Regions from separate parts of the Rossellomorea sp. FM04394 genome, predicted to be linked through region 2. Evidence: riboswitches for the same ligand, from Rfam matches in the RefSeq annotation. Region 2 holds a riboswitch; each other region holds the start of a gene.
The links. A riboswitch is a leader RNA that binds a small molecule or an ion and turns the genes downstream of it on or off. The one in region 2 is predicted to bind cyclic di-GMP.
Positions count from the first base shown of each region.

Region 1: linked by a shared signal. The riboswitch ahead of ACCB35_RS21230 (anti-repressor SinI family protein) and the one ahead of ACCB35_RS19490 (hypothetical protein) in region 2 are both predicted to bind cyclic di-GMP.
Region 3: linked by a shared signal. The riboswitch ahead of ACCB35_RS01090 (EAL domain-containing protein) and the one ahead of ACCB35_RS19490 (hypothetical protein) in region 2 are both predicted to bind cyclic di-GMP.
Region 4: linked by a shared signal. The riboswitch ahead of ACCB35_RS19950 (cell wall-binding repeat-containing protein) and the one ahead of ACCB35_RS19490 (hypothetical protein) in region 2 are both predicted to bind cyclic di-GMP.

Region 1 covers NZ_CP168654.1:4,250,352-4,254,093, forward strand. Annotated here, with positions in the region: gene ACCB35_RS21210 (hypothetical protein) at 1-142, opposite strand, end outside; gene ACCB35_RS21215 (single-stranded DNA-binding protein) at 167-544, opposite strand; gene ACCB35_RS21220 (YwpF-like family protein) at 813-1,253, shown strand; gene ACCB35_RS21225 (helix-turn-helix domain-containing protein) at 1,366-1,686, shown strand; gene ACCB35_RS21230 (anti-repressor SinI family protein) at 1,720-1,857, opposite strand; cyclic di-GMP riboswitch class I at 1,890-2,016, opposite strand; gene ACCB35_RS21235 (helix-turn-helix domain-containing protein) at 2,661-2,981, shown strand; gene ACCB35_RS21240 (hypothetical protein) at 3,072-3,368, opposite strand; gene fabZ (3-hydroxyacyl-ACP dehydratase FabZ) at 3,560-3,742, opposite strand, start outside.
Region 2 covers NZ_CP168654.1:3,868,395-3,872,136, reverse strand. Annotated here, with positions in the region: gene ftsX (permease-like cell division protein FtsX) at 1-181, shown strand, start outside; gene ACCB35_RS19495 (murein hydrolase activator EnvC) at 221-1,582, shown strand; cyclic di-GMP riboswitch class I at 1,729-1,819, shown strand; gene ACCB35_RS19490 (hypothetical protein) at 1,909-2,181, shown strand; gene rpsN (30S ribosomal protein S14) at 2,366-2,635, shown strand; gene ACCB35_RS19480 (type B 50S ribosomal protein L31) at 2,666-2,911, shown strand; gene ACCB35_RS19475 (hypothetical protein) at 2,972-3,346, shown strand; gene ACCB35_RS19470 (class I SAM-dependent methyltransferase) at 3,678-3,742, shown strand, end outside.
Region 3 covers NZ_CP168654.1:192,591-196,332, forward strand. Annotated here, with positions in the region: gene ACCB35_RS01075 (CAP domain-containing protein) at 1-308, opposite strand, end outside; gene ACCB35_RS01080 (P1 family peptidase) at 483-1,535, shown strand; gene ACCB35_RS01085 (DNA-3-methyladenine glycosylase) at 1,659-2,243, shown strand; cyclic di-GMP riboswitch class II at 2,346-2,426, shown strand; gene ACCB35_RS01090 (EAL domain-containing protein) at 2,485-3,195, shown strand; gene ACCB35_RS01095 (ABC transporter permease subunit) at 3,335-3,742, shown strand, end outside.
Region 4 covers NZ_CP168654.1:3,969,142-3,972,883, forward strand. Annotated here, with positions in the region: gene ACCB35_RS19950 (cell wall-binding repeat-containing protein) at 111-1,577, opposite strand; cyclic di-GMP riboswitch class I at 1,841-1,926, opposite strand; gene ACCB35_RS19955 (hypothetical protein) at 1,956-2,081, opposite strand; gene ACCB35_RS19960 (type II secretion system F family protein) at 2,245-3,168, opposite strand; gene ACCB35_RS19965 (type II secretion system F family protein) at 3,172-3,742, opposite strand, start outside.

The sequences.
Region 1 (3,742 bases), 380 kb from region 2:
ACTCATATCCTTGCTCGAGGGCAGTCACCCGTTGAGATAAATAGAAATTTTCGACATTCGCTCTTGCTACTTTTTTGATGAGGTCCTCTGTTAACTTTTCCATTCGGATGATTCTTTGTTCAAGATCTTGCAGTGTGGCCACAACTCCATCTCCCTTTTAAAAATGTTAGAACGGTAATTCGATTGGCTCTTTTTTGTTTGGGTCGGAAGCATTTACCGGCTCCCGTTTGCTGTCCATAAACCTGACATTTTCAGCGACGACTTCCGTTACATACGTGCGCTTTCCCTGATCATTTTCATAATACCGAGTTTGTATGCGACCGGTCACTCCAACGACAGATCCCTTTCGGCAATATTTCTCCATATTATCGGCTGCCCGGTTCCAAATGGTGCAGAGTACAAAATCTGTATCAATTTGGCCTTTTTGATTCTTGTAGTTGCGATTCACAGCTATCGTTGCGTTAAGTATCGATTTTCCTTCCATTGTTTTTCTTGTTTCGGGGTCCTTGGTCAGCCTTCCAACGATGGTCACTTGGTTGATCAATTGGATTCGTTTCCTCCTTTCTCATATGATGCTCTCATCTTACAACCATCTCTCTCATCTTGTAAAATCATGGATTTCCGAAATTCGAGGCAAAAATGGCTTAAATTTCGGAAATTCCCCTAGGGAGATTTTGCGTTTTTTGATCGAAATCGGGCTCATAAACACAAAATTGCATCTTTCGTTCTTTTTTTCATCGAGGAATTTGTTAGGGAAACAATTCCTACTATGATATAATTTTATAAAACCTTTAAATGGGAGATGTTCGTTCATGAAAACCTTTAAAGTTATTTCACTGCAAGTAGTGGAAAACGATGAACTGCGTGACTTTGAAATTGTGGACGGTCTGATTATAAATAAAGAAGATGGACAAAGTACGTGGCTTGTCGAAACCTATTTGTCCAATGAATATATCGAATTTTTTCAAGAGGCTCAGCAAAGGAATGAGGATTTGGAAATCCAAGTCGTGATTTCCCATAAAGCCAACGATCCGGCTGCTTTCATGACCTCCATCCGTTGTATTAAAGAAATGGATGATCATATTAGCATTATGTTTGAGGGGAAATTGAAGAAACAACGCAATGAATATGCTGAATTATTACTTGATGACTTAGTGCAAAAGGGGTATTCTGGCGAGGAATTAATCCGTGAATTTCGTGAGAAAATGGTATCGAAACCGCGTATTCCGGCAACTGCAAAACCTAGCGTTTAATTATACGAAATTATGTAAACTTTATATAGAGCAGGGTATAACTGTTTGCTATAATAAACTTATACGTTTATTTCATTCCCTTTTATAATGAAGTTCTAGGCAGGTGTGAACAGTGATTGGTGAAAGAGTTAAAAAATATAGGCAGGAAAAGCGAATGTCCATGACAGAACTAGCTGAAAAAGCAGGCGTCGCTAAATCATATTTAAGTTCTATAGAGCGTAACCTTCAACAAAACCCTTCCATTCAGTTCCTTGAGAAAGTTTCGGCTGCATTAGGGATCCCATTGGATGCTTTACTGCATGATCAACCGGATAATCAAAATGTCGATCACGAATGGCTAAAAATTGCCGAAGAAGCTATGGATTCTGGCATTTCAAAAGAGCAGTTTCGCGAATTTATCGAGTTTAACAAATGGAAGCTAGGCAATAAATAAAGTCTTGCGATTGTTCGCAAGACTTTATTTATTTTAAATCACCTTGTAACCTTCTTTCATTTGTGGGGTCTGACTGTGGAGAAACTTTCTTATTTCCGCTTTTGGTATTCCTGCTTCCAGCGCTTGTTTGATCAACTCTACCCATTCCATATCAAGTTCACGATTTGTCATCAATTTCCCCTCCTAAAATACTATCTAGTATTTCAGGCAATCCAGCCATCATAGCTTTAAATACGCTCCGTAACCTTCCTTATCGAGAAAAGCGTATTCCCCCACCTTAGATCTGTGACTTTGCGTCCCTACCTTTCAATAGGTTTGCCTTTATCTGACTAATTCGTTATTACTGATTCTATTATACTAATAGAATTCTATTTCCTATGTTGTTTTTTGTCTTTTCTGACAATAATATTTACCCTTTATTTTTACACATACACCTATTATTTTACATTTTTTAGAATATATATCCACTATTTTCTTCAAATTATTTGATATTCAAGAGAAATTTGTCGAATTAATTTGGATGGAGCATTAAACGTTCTTGTTATAAGATTCTAATTTTTTCCTTATTGTTGTGACTTTTTGAGTGATATCCTGAAATGATGTTGCTTTATAAAAAGAACATTCCGTTAAATCATTGCCACAGGAAGGACATAACCATTTTCCAGATTCAGAACTACTATATGATGCCCGTGTACAACGTCTGCAAATTTTTTTATACAATTTCCTGACTCCCTCCCTGCTTTCAAATCCTTAATAATCGACGAAACGCTTGTTCTTTTTAAAGAACTATTTAATTTAGTATATAATTCTTTTATATAAGTCTAAAGTCTCTCATTCAGCCATAATAGGGCAAAAATCCAGCTTGATTGTTCTTTATTATGAATTTTCTTTCAATTTCTTACTATTTTGTTATTTATAAAAAACAATATGTTCTATATAATGAATATATTAGAGTTGGGAAAGGACTGTGATTAATGGTAGGTGAAAAGATAAAAAACTATAGGGAGAAAAAAGGAATGACCATTATTGAGCTTTCTAAACAGTCTGGTATATCTAAGTCCTATATAAGTTCAATAGAAAGGGGAATCCAAAAGAACCCCAGTATACAGATCCTTGATAAATTATCTGCAGCACTTGGAGTAGCGTTGAACCAGGTACTTGACTTTAAGCCTGATATTGATGAGGAATGGATCCAATTAGTAACAATGGCCATTGAGGAAGGTTTAACAAAGCAGGAGTTTTTAGAATATATTCAGTTCATTCAGTTTAAAAGACTTAGTTCGAAGGGGAATTGATGCTGGTAATATAGATGTCTTACCATTTTTAACATGCACTATAAGAAAAGAAAAATAGCGCAGAAAGCTTAAAGCCTCTGCGCCCTATCATTACTCGTCCTTATTATCCGGATCCTGCATATCTTTATCATCTTCCACAGCGTCTTCTTCAGGCGTGTTGTTATCCTTCGCTGCATCTTTGTCACCTTGCTCGTTTTGGTCTTCTGACTCAGGTAAATTCTCTTCACCCATGTCGCCGTCATTCTCGTTCATGCCATCTTCTTCAGGCATTTCTTCTTCTGTTGGTGCCTCATCTTCCGGAGGAGGCTCCTGGTCTGCATTACATCCTACAAGAAGCATGGCAGCAAGTGCTGATCCACCAAGAATTGATAATAATTTTTTGCTCATGATGTATTACTCCTTTCTAACGTGTATGTTAGTTAATGTAAGACCGTTACTTTGGTCTTTCGTTAGCATTCCCTGAAAATGAATTAACTTGCATTTTGAAGGGAACTTTTTTGGAGAAATTTTATTTGAGCATTTGACAAAAAAAACGGGCCTGAAGTGAACGAATCACACCAAACCCAGTTACAAATAGACTATTCTTGTTTATCTCCAAGAGCAAACATCATTTCCAATTCGCAGGCAACCTCACCGTCAACCGTCGCCACGCCTTTGCCTTTACCGATAGGCCCTTTAAAGCGGATCATTTCAACCTCAAGTCTCAGCTGATCTCCCGGCTTAACTTGGCGCTTGAAACGACATTTATCAATGCCTGTAAA
Region 2 (3,742 bases):
TGTAACTACAGGTTACTACTATGCTTATGACTTTATTAAACCAAAACTACAAAACCATTTTATTCAGATATTGGATTTTACCCCCTTTATCTATCAAGTAAACGGATTGATTCTATTAATGGGTTGCTTGATCGGGGCATGGGGAAGCTTTATGTCTGTTCGTAAGTTCTTAAAAGTGTAAAATTTGATAGGTTGATAGAAGCTGAAAGGAGCATGCCGCTTGAACAAGAAGTATTTCATATCATTATCAATTGCAGCAGCCTTAACAATCGGAAGTTTACCAACGTTAGGGACAACCGCTAACGCTCATTCCCATAGTGTGGAGGAATTACAGAAGCAACAAAACGACATTTCTTCAAAAAAAGAAGAAATCAACGGAAAGATCGATGAGAAAAAATCAGAGATTAACCAAAACATCAATAAACAACAAGAAATCCAATCACAAATTGCTGAAATCAGTACAAAATTAAAAGATACTGAAACCAAAATTGCCGAAAAAACAAAAGAGATTGATGAAACAACTGCAGAAATCAATAAGCTTAAAGAAGAAATTAAAGTTTTAGAAGAAAAAATAAAAGAGCGTAATGAACTACTGAAAGAACGTGCCCGTGCGATCCAGGAAAAAGGCGGCTCTGCAAATTATCTTGATGTACTACTTGGCGCGGACAGCTTCGGTGACTTCATCAACCGCGTAACGGCAGTAAATACAATCGTAAGTGCCGATAAAAAGATCATGGACGAACAAAAACGTGATCAGGCTGAATTAGAAAAGAAACAAGAAGAAGTAGAAGGCAAGCTTGCAGACCTGGAGTCTACTAAAGCGAGTCTTGAGTCTCTTAAACAAGATCTTGATAGTCAAAAAGCTCAAAAAGCTGAGTTATTCAAGCAGTTGGAAGCACAACAGGCTTCTCTTGAAGTAGAGAAAGAAGATCTTCAAAAAGAATCTGATGAGCTTTCTAAAATGGAACATCAGCTTGAAGGTGAAATCCAGGCTGAACAAGCACGTCTAGCGGAACTTGCACGTCAGCGTGAAATCGAACGTAAGCGTCAAGCGGAAGCTGAAGCGGCAAAACGTGCAGCAGCACAACAACAAGCAACTACAAGCAGCAGCGGTGGTTCTTCTTCAGAATCTGCAGCACCAGCGCCATCAGCCCCTAGTGCGCCAGTAAGTGCCGGTGCCTGGACATCTCCAGCTTCCGGAACGATTACTACAAACTTCGGTTGGGACGTTTTGAACGGTAAAAAGCGCTATCATTATGGTATTGATGTTGCAGCTCGCGGCAGTGTTCCGATCTCTGCAGCTGCTGATGGATATGTCATCAAGAGTCACTATAGCTCAAGCTACGGTAACGTAGTATATATCACTCACTCAATCAACGGACAAACCTTCACAACGGTTTATGCCCACATGGCTTCTTCGTCTGTTAGCACTGGACAAGCAGTTAACAAGGGAGACAGAATCGGTTACATGGGTAACACAGGATACTCTTTCGGACAGCATTTACACTTTGAACTTCATGCAGGTTCATGGAATGCATCGAAATCTAATGCTGTAAACCCACGTCAATATATTAACTTCTAATTTTACGACCCCACTTCCTGAGAAGCGGGGTCTATTTTTTGCCGTTTTTTCTAGTTCAATGTAAGTCTAGGGAATATTCACTATTTCCATTAAGAATCTTCTCAAATATTACACTTTTTAGTATAATGACAACTGTAGTTTCTACAAATTGATAAGGGCAAACTAATTGAAAGATTAGGACGCAAAGCCACGGGTCTACCATTCTCAGATGAGAATAACGATGGCCGGGTTACCGAAAACAATGGATTACAATGAATACTATTTCGAAAGTTTTTATTAGTATCATTTAGCCTGCCTTTTTGGTGGGCTTTTTTTATACGACTTGTTTGATAAGATTTGAATCTGTAGTAAGGATGATGATGTTGGAATTGACTGAATTAAAAAGGCAATTAAGAAGTTTCTGTAGAAGGAATCGTACTGCTTTGAAGTCTACTTATGTAGGTAAATATACAGCTGAAGAGCTCAGTGAAATGCTTATCGAAAGTCTCGGTGCAGAAGAAGTAAAGAGAGTTGTACAGGACATCGAAATCATCAATCGCCGTGGTGGAAATACAGTTACATACTTTATGCTTATTTTAGAAGGGCTAAAGGCAGCATAAGACGAATAAAACCGAATGCCGGTCATGAATGGCATTCGGTTTTATCTATTTTTTAACAGTATAAGAGAGTTCAATCCATTAAATTGTAGGAAATTAATATCGTTGCAAAAAGAAAGAGAGTATGGTTTAATAACCATACGTACTTAAAACGTAATGATTACGATTAATAAAGGAGAGAACCATTTTGGCAAAGAAATCAAAGGTAGTGAAAGAGAAGAAACGTCAGGAACTTGTTCAGAAATACGCAGATTTACGCAGGGAGTTAAAGGAGAAGGGTGATTATGAAGCGTTAAGGAAGCTGCCGAGGGATTCCTCGCCGACCCGATTAAACAGTCGTTGTGAAGTTACAGGGAGACCAAGAGGCTATCTCCGTAAATTTAAGATGTCCCGTATCGCTTTCAGAGAGTTTGCTCATAAAGGGCAAATACCCGGCGTCAAAAAATCAAGTTGGTAATACATTAAACGTTAAGGTGGGGAATTAAGAATGAAAAAAGACATTCATCCAGAGTATCAACAAGTGGTATTTATGGACACGAACAGCGGTTTTTCCTTTTTAACAGGATCTACGAAAACATCCAATGAAACGATTGAGTGGGAAGACGGGAGCACGTATCCTTTATTAAAAATAGAAGTAAGTTCGGATACGCATCCGTTTTATACAGGAAGACAGAAGTTCTCTGATAGAGGAGGGCGTGCAGAACGCTTCTTGAAAAAATACAACATGAAATAGTGCATGTCGTGCCACTAGAGAGAATAGGTTAAGGTATAGACTTATGCCGGGGTGAATACGATGAACGAACATTTAATGGAAATTGCTGCTCGGGATATTGTTAAGGGCCTGCCAAATGAAAAAAGGGAGATCTATCAATATGTGGTCGATCTTGAAGATGAATTGGCGAGCCGATCCGAGACGTCTGAGGAATTTATGGCCTTACTTGTGAAACATTCTCCTCATCAACAGGCAGCCTCTCATTTTAACATGAACTTTGGAGAGCTGATGAAACGGATGAGGGAAATTGAACAAGAGATTAATGCCAAGTTAGATCAGAAGCTGCGAAATGTAACGTGGATTGATTATACAGACACCATTCGATCGATGAAAGGGTCAGAAGCAATAAATACAAGCTACTTCTTCTTTTCCATGAATCATGCTTATACTAAATAAGAAGTAGAACTTTATAATTTAAATCGTAATCTTTTCGTTATAAAAGAAATACTCAGTAGGAAATGGGAATATCGAAGATCAGGGAACCGGTGTTTTCCCTTCTATGATTTCCTATGATCATAGGGGAAGTCCCTATCCTACAAAAGCAGAAATTAAGGATTCTCCTTCATGGAGAATCCTTTTATTATTCAAAATTTCGACACACATTTATCCATGCAATCTGTAATAATTCTCCTATAGGATAAACTATGAGTAAATAACTTGCTTGTATATAAAAGATTCAGGATACTAATACATAGTAGGGTATGATGAACGAATGGAGGAATTCCCAATGGCCGGAGATTTATTCGAACACCATAAAGCTTCAAAGCTCCTCGACCCAAGACGTCAGGAGCT
Region 3 (3,742 bases), 790 kb from region 2:
TGATTCGGCTGCCCGGCTTCATCATTACCGGGCGCATTCTCCTCACCCGGATCTAAATGTGTAAATTCGCGTAAGTCCCCATTTGGATCTATCGGGGCCATGAAACGGTGAAGGGGAGTTTGGTTCCCTTGCTGGTTCCCTTGCATCCCATACATTCCATCTCTTCCATTGTTATCATAGGAAACGGGATCGTAATTCACGTTCTGGGTATCCATCAGATTATCGTTTGTATCGTTATTGTTACAGGCTGTCATCAGCATAAACGGGATGACGGCACAGACTGTTACCGAAAGAAAGCGTTTATTCATGTGTGAACCTCCAGTAGTGTTGATTACCTTTTATAAGGCATTAACAGTCTTTAATATTTACTCTCGCCGTCTTTATTATCCTGTAAAAAATAGGGTTTGCTTCTATGTTTTAAAAGGGGTTCTGAGCTCCTTGGCCGAATAGTTAGTGATAAGGAAGAAGGAGGTTTTTCATTAATGGAACGGAAACGTTTTCGGGAGATAGGAGGCAGTATCGGCTCCTATACATGTGGGGAATATAACAGTATTACCGATGTCGAGGGAGTAAAAGTCGGTCATAAGACCCTTCAATATGAGCATGACGGTACCTTGGTAAGGACGGGTGTCACGGCGGTCTTACCTCATGAAGGAAATCTGTTTCGAGAAAAGATAGCTGCTGCCAGCTATGTAATCAATGGATTTGGAAAAACAGTAGGGACGATTCAACTGGAGGAGCTCGGGCTGCTTGAAAGTCCAATCCTCTTGACGAATACTCTTTCCGTTGGGGACGTTCTGAAAGGGGCGGTTCAATATATGCTCGATGAAACACCTGAAATCGGCGACACAACAGGGACAGTAAATGTCATTGTGGGAGAATGCAATGATGGTTTTCTCAATGATATCCGAGGTCTTCATGTGAAGCCTGAAGATGCCAGGGAAGCCATTCTTCATGCACAATCCGGACCTGTTGAAGAAGGGTGTATCGGAGCGGGAACCGGGATGCTATGTTTAGGATATAAAGGTGGTATAGGGACCAGCTCCAGGGAGTATGCCTTTGGAGAAGAGAAGTATACGGTGGGAGCACTCGTATTAACGAATTTCGGCAAGAGAAAGGATTTAAAGGTTCCCATCCTTAACACCGGGGAGGATAAGGATATACCCGATGGATCAATCATGATCATCTTAGCCACTGATGCACCTCTCAATGAAAGGCAGCTTAAACGACTGGCCAAACGAGCTTCATTCGGTCTTTCAAGAACGGGTTCGTATGCAGAACATGGAAGTGGTGATATTGTCCTTGCGTTTTCTACTGCTCACCGCATTCCACATCACCCCAATCATGATCACACGATTCCTTACTCTTTCATTAAAGAAGACGGCCCGATCATATCCACTCTATTTGAAATGACGGTGGATAGTGTAGAAGAAGCCATATGGAACTCTCTTTGTAAAGCGGAAACCACAACGGGCAGGAATGATCGAAAGGTGGAAGCCATACCTTTAGATTTGCTTTATGGACTGATGAAATAAGACCTGACCTTTATTTGTTACCTTTTTTAGGTTTTTCTTTAATGAAAATTTACTTAACCATTAATGAAATGGGGTATACCTTACATATACGTACGAACTATTTAATTGAAGGAAGTGACAGTCATGAATGATACCCCTATGCCTCTTTCGTTTTTCCAACAGCCCACATTGGAACTTGCAAAGTCTCTGTTGGGATGTGTGTTAGTGAAAGAGACGGAGGAGGGAACAGCTTCAGGTTATATTGTAGAAACGGAAGCCTATTTAGGACCAGAGGACCGGGCGGCTCACAGTTATGGAAACAGACGGACGAAGCGGACGGAAGTCATGTTTCATGAAGCAGGCCGGATCTATACATACGTTATGCATACCCATTGTTTAGTGAATGTAGTGAGCGGTGAACGAGAGAAGCCTGAAGCGATTCTCATTAGAGCCGTTGACCCCCTTGGCGGCTTGGAACTTATGGAAAGAAGAAGGCCCGGTCATTTAAAGAAAAATTGGACAAATGGTCCAGGAAAATTGACGAAAGCGTTAGGTATCACAATGGAGGATTACGGAGGCAGCTTTTTAGCACCGCCTCTGATCATTTCAAAAGGATACCAGCCTGAAAACATTGCGGAAGGAAAACGAATAGGGATCGATAACACTGGAGAAGCCAGGGATTATCCGTGGAGGTTCTGGGTTAAAGACAATCCCTATGTATCAAGATAAAGACTTTTTAAGAATTTTCTAATTTTTACTGAAAATCCACCCCATAAGTACTACGTTTGTGGTATATTTTTCTTATAAGGTGAATTCATCGTATACTGACAATTCGAATGGGAGCTTTGAACCTAAATGATAGATGGGCGCTTACATTTAGGGGAGCTAGTAGCGCAACCGACCACATACGAACGTAGAAATACGTTTTTGTGTGGTTTTTTTTATAAACTATAGAGAGTATAGGGGTCCTATGAACATCTTTACTATTTTTCAAAACAACTATATTTATCATGATTTTCAGCCCTTATATGAAATGGGCGAGCAACAAACCCTCTTTGCATATGAGGGCCTGTTACGAAACAAGTATAACGAAAATCCTGAAAGTGTTTTTCAGTCGGCCATGAAAGCTAATATCTTATATAAGCTTGATACCTTATCCATTTCAAAGGCTCTTGAAAGCTTTTCAGAGAATGGACTGAAGCCCTGTAAGTTATTTCTTAACATTTATATCACGACGATTCTCCACCCAAGCTTTCATACCTATTTTTATGGCCTCATGAAGAAGCATCCTGAAATAAAGGGGCGTCTTGTGCTGGAGATTAATGAGTCGAGTGCGGAGGAACTCTGGCAGAATCCATTATTAAAAGAGTCACTCAAAGAACTTAAGCAATATGGAGTATGGTATGCGATCGATGACTTTGGTCAAGGGACATCCTCCATCAAGAAATCCATTGAATATGAACCGGAAATTATTAAACTGGATCGCTTTTTTGCCCTGAATCTGTCTCAAGATGATAAGAAACAACGATTCCTGTCTTTTTTTAATCAATTCTACGGTAAAGATACGTTGATTGTATTAGAGGGAATTGAAACCAAACAGGATATGCAAGTGGCAAAGGACATTGGGATTACAATCGGGCAGGGCTTTTATCTGGGAAGGCCGAGTCGGTTATTAGCTTAAATGAAAAAGGGGACTTTGAACTATAGGAGTCACCTTTTTTCGTGGTATCTGCAGTGGTTTCGTCAGAATTGAAATAAAATTGAAAACATTTAAAATTTCCATTAAACTGAGGAAAAAGAGAAAAAAAGGGGATCAGGGTATGAGGCTAGTGACATTTCCGCTGAAATTTATGTTCTATTATATTCTTGGGTTGATTGGTATTTTAGCCGTGAGTATTGCTCCTGAAGTATTTAAGGAGAGGGGTCTGTATAATATTGTCGGATTCTTTGAAGAGTTTATTAAGTTTGTTTTTGTATTTTTGGACGGTGAAAACTGGAGCTATTCATATAAAGGGGTAACCGTCGATTTTCTGGACATGCTTTGGGGACCGTATTTATATTCTTTACAGATTATCGGTGGGGCATTGGGTTTAGGTCTGGGAACAGCATTCATCCTTACGATCATTACAGTGTTTTTGCCCCGTTGGGTTACTTCTTCTCTAAAGAAAGTATTAAATCTCTTTGAGACGGTGCCTGACTTAATGTTTGCTTTTATGCTCCAGCTTCTC
Region 4 (3,742 bases), 100 kb from region 2:
ATAGTCATTTGGTATTTTATTAGTTGGGGAATAATTGAAACAGATGAAAACAAAATAAGACCAATGTCCGCCCCAGGCGTGATCATTGGTCTTTCTATCATGTTGATAACCTAGAGGCCGCTGAGCTCTTCTACGACTTTTTGAGAAACGGCACCTTCTCCCCCTAGTACAGTATAGTACCACGTTCCATTTTCTGAAATATACTTCCGTACAGGGTCGGGAACCTTATTTTTTTCTACCAGGATGATAGGTTCATAGTATTTGGCGGCGAGTACAGAACCAGTCAGTGCATCGGCGAAGTTTTGACCGGTGGCAACGGTGATGATATCTCCCGGCATTTCAAGCTGTGTGGCGATGTTGACCGATGTTTCGTATCTGTTGGCACCTGAAATCCGTACAGGATTCTTTTTAGCAAGTTGCTTTTGGACTCCCTCCGAAATGGCTGATTTTCCCCCTACGATGATTGTGTCCGTGACATTTTTCAAAGCTTCCTTCGTTTCATCTGCTAATTCATTGGTAGGACTTAACAGGATCGGTATCCCACTTGAGGCAGCAAATGGTGCTATGGATAAGGCATCAGGGAAATTGCCTCCGTAGGCAATGATTGCCTGATCGTAATACCCTAATTCTTTTGCAATATTGGCCGCCGTCTCATATCGTGTTTTCCCGCCGATTCGACGGACATCCAAGCCGTTATTCTTTAGGTCCCTTGCAACATCAGCTGATATTGCACCCTCTCCTCCTAAAATCACAACTTCCTTGGCCCCTAATTCTTTTATTCGTTCTTTTACCTTACCATTTAAACGATCCTTAGGATTTAATAGGATCGGCGCATCTTTTTGGAAAGCGAATGGGGCACCTGCCAATGCATCAGGGAATGTGGTGTCCCTTGCTAAAACAACTGTTTCGGCCCCGTCTGGCCATCCTACTTTTGAGATTTCAATCGCAGTTTCGTGCCGGTCGTTTCCATAAATCCGATACACATTATCCACGGTTTCTTCTCCAGTGAATGCAGTCAACCCATATACTCCATCCCCGCCAAACATATTCAGGTCAGTGGCTGCAAGATAATACGAGCCAGGAGGTAGTGAATAATAAATCTGGAGATTATCGCTTCCATCTTCCAGCCATTCATCAGGATAAACAGGCTCGCCTTCCGGGGTGAAAAGCAAATACCCAAGATCATTGAGAGTCGTCAATGTCGAGCCGTAAATATACGTATCCTGCGTTTCATCAATATTTAAGCTATAAAAATCCAGGTCCTCTGCCCACCAAAAGGTGCCGAGTACGATGTCGTCGAGGCGAATGAAGTCAGCCTGGTAAGGATAATCATTGGGTTCCTGCTCATAAACTTCACCCATCAACCTCATTTCATCGGATTTCTTTAATCCTTTCATCCTTTCTTTCAGCCTGGTGAAGGTTGAGTCATCAAGTGTCGTAGATGATTGTTTCTTAGAGAGAGTGTGAATTTCTTTCTTAATGGATGGGTGCTCAAACGGTCCTTCGGCAAGCGACGGTGAAACACTAAAACAGAAGATTAATAGAAAGGCAAATAAACCGGTACTGATTTTTTTCATGATCCCAGCCCCTTCGAATTGAAAAATTATGTAACACCCAACAATAAGTTGGTTTACAAACTTATATTATTTGAGAAAGGTGAATTCTAGACGTGAAAATTTGGTTCTATTGTCTTACTGGTTGGTGATAATGTGGAAGGTATATCATGATTTAGATGAATGGTGAGGTAGATGGTAGAAAAGAAAACAATTAAGAGTGAATTGGATGGCGACTACTATAGATGTAAAACTAACCAATAAAAAAGAATCAAAACAGATGCGTACACGGTAACTGGCTGGCATCGTCTCCCGGACTGAAGCCCCTATAGCTTTGCGTCACCATTTTTCAATGGGTTTGCCTTTATCGTACGCGTTGTAGAAGTATTTAAAATACTAGTTTTAGAATAAGCGTTTCCTTGGCTTTTGGAAGACCTTCATAAAGATGCTATTCTCTTCTGATTTGAAAAACTTGATTCCTATTATCTTTAACGGCGTCCATACTTCCTTCATATAATATCCAGGCATTCGCAATCCCCCCTTGCAAACAATCAAATTTATTAATTAACAGTTATTACTTATATTCCCATTATAATAGAAAAGTCAGAATAATCTAGCATTTAGGCATAAATACTTATCGACAACTTTCTTATAGAGGGACGGACCTCCTATAGGAGGTCCGTCCCTCAGGTTACATTAGTCCTTCTGTCAGGATTTTGACAATGAGAGGTCCTAAAGACACGATGAAGATGGATGGAAAGATGAAGAAAACCATGGGAAAAAGCATTTTGACGGGAGCTTTCATGGCTTGTTCCCGGGCCGATTCCCTTCTTTGTTCCCTTATCCGGACGGTTAGGTTCCGGATGACCTTTGACATCCCCACACCAAGATAGTCAGCTTGGATCATGGTGGTCAAAGTGCTTTGCAGGGAATCCGATGGTACCGTCATCCGTAGTTCATAGAAGGCTTCCCTTCTTGATTTCCCTCGTTTCATATCTTCCAGGACGAATAAGAACTCCTCGGAAAGAGGTCCCTTTTTCTTTTGACAGACGGTTAAAATGGCGGCATCCAACCCGAGGCCGGCCTCTATCAATAAATTCACTGTATCAAAGAAATCCGGCATATCCCGATTGATCCGGGCGATTCGACGGGTCTTTTTTTTGCTTAAGTAGAACGTGCAGTATTGAAAGCCAAGAAAGAAAACGCCAAAGGCCAGAAGCAGCGTCATCACCATACTGTCTGCCATGGGAGCAAAAAGGAAGAAAACGGCCGTTCCCCCTCCTATGCTAATAAGCAGTTGAATCAATCGGAATTCAAGTGCTGTCAGCCTGCCTGAATAACCTGCATCCCGGATGAGATGATCGAGCTTCTTTTGTTTCGCTTTGCTCGTTTTTCTACTAATCAGCTGCAGTCCACGATTCCATAATCGCGAGAAAGGGCGAAAGGACTTCTTTTTGCCTTTTATCTTTTCCATAGATTCTACCTGATGTATATCGTTGAAATAATGTTTGATGCGATGGTCCATGGCAATCCTTTTCCTACTAAGGGTTAAGAGGATGGCTGCCGATAGGCACGTGAATGAACAGATAGCCATTAAAAAAAAGAAAATACTCATGTTTTACACCTCAATCCGCAGGATCTTCTGGATTGAAAACCAGCCAATCAATACCAGTAAACCAGCAAGGACAAGCATGGCTACCCCCATCGGATGGTGAATGAGGGGACCGAAATATTCAGGATCCACCGCATATAAATAGAATCCCAGCCCGATTGGTAGCAAGGTGATGACCAAAGAAGATAGCTTACCTTGAGAAGTCAACGTATTCAACTCGCCCATTATTCTCACTCTCCCCCTGATGGTATCCTCCATCGTTTCCAGTAATTCAGCTAAATTCCCCCCGCTCCTCCGTTGAGCAATGATGGCTTCGAGGGCTACCTCTAACTCTTTATTGGGCAAGCGGTAAATCATTTCTTCAAACACTTGTTCAAGTGGCACCCCCAGTCCTGCTTCACGGACCGCCCGTTGGAATTCTGGTCCGATGGGCGAAGGCATTTCCTTTCCTACAAGCTGCATCACCTGCATAAAGCTGAAGCCTGCCCTCATGGAATTCGCCATCATTCCCAGAGCATCAATCAGCTGTAACGGCAAGGCTTGTAATCTTTTTTTCCTTCTCTTCGACATGACCAGC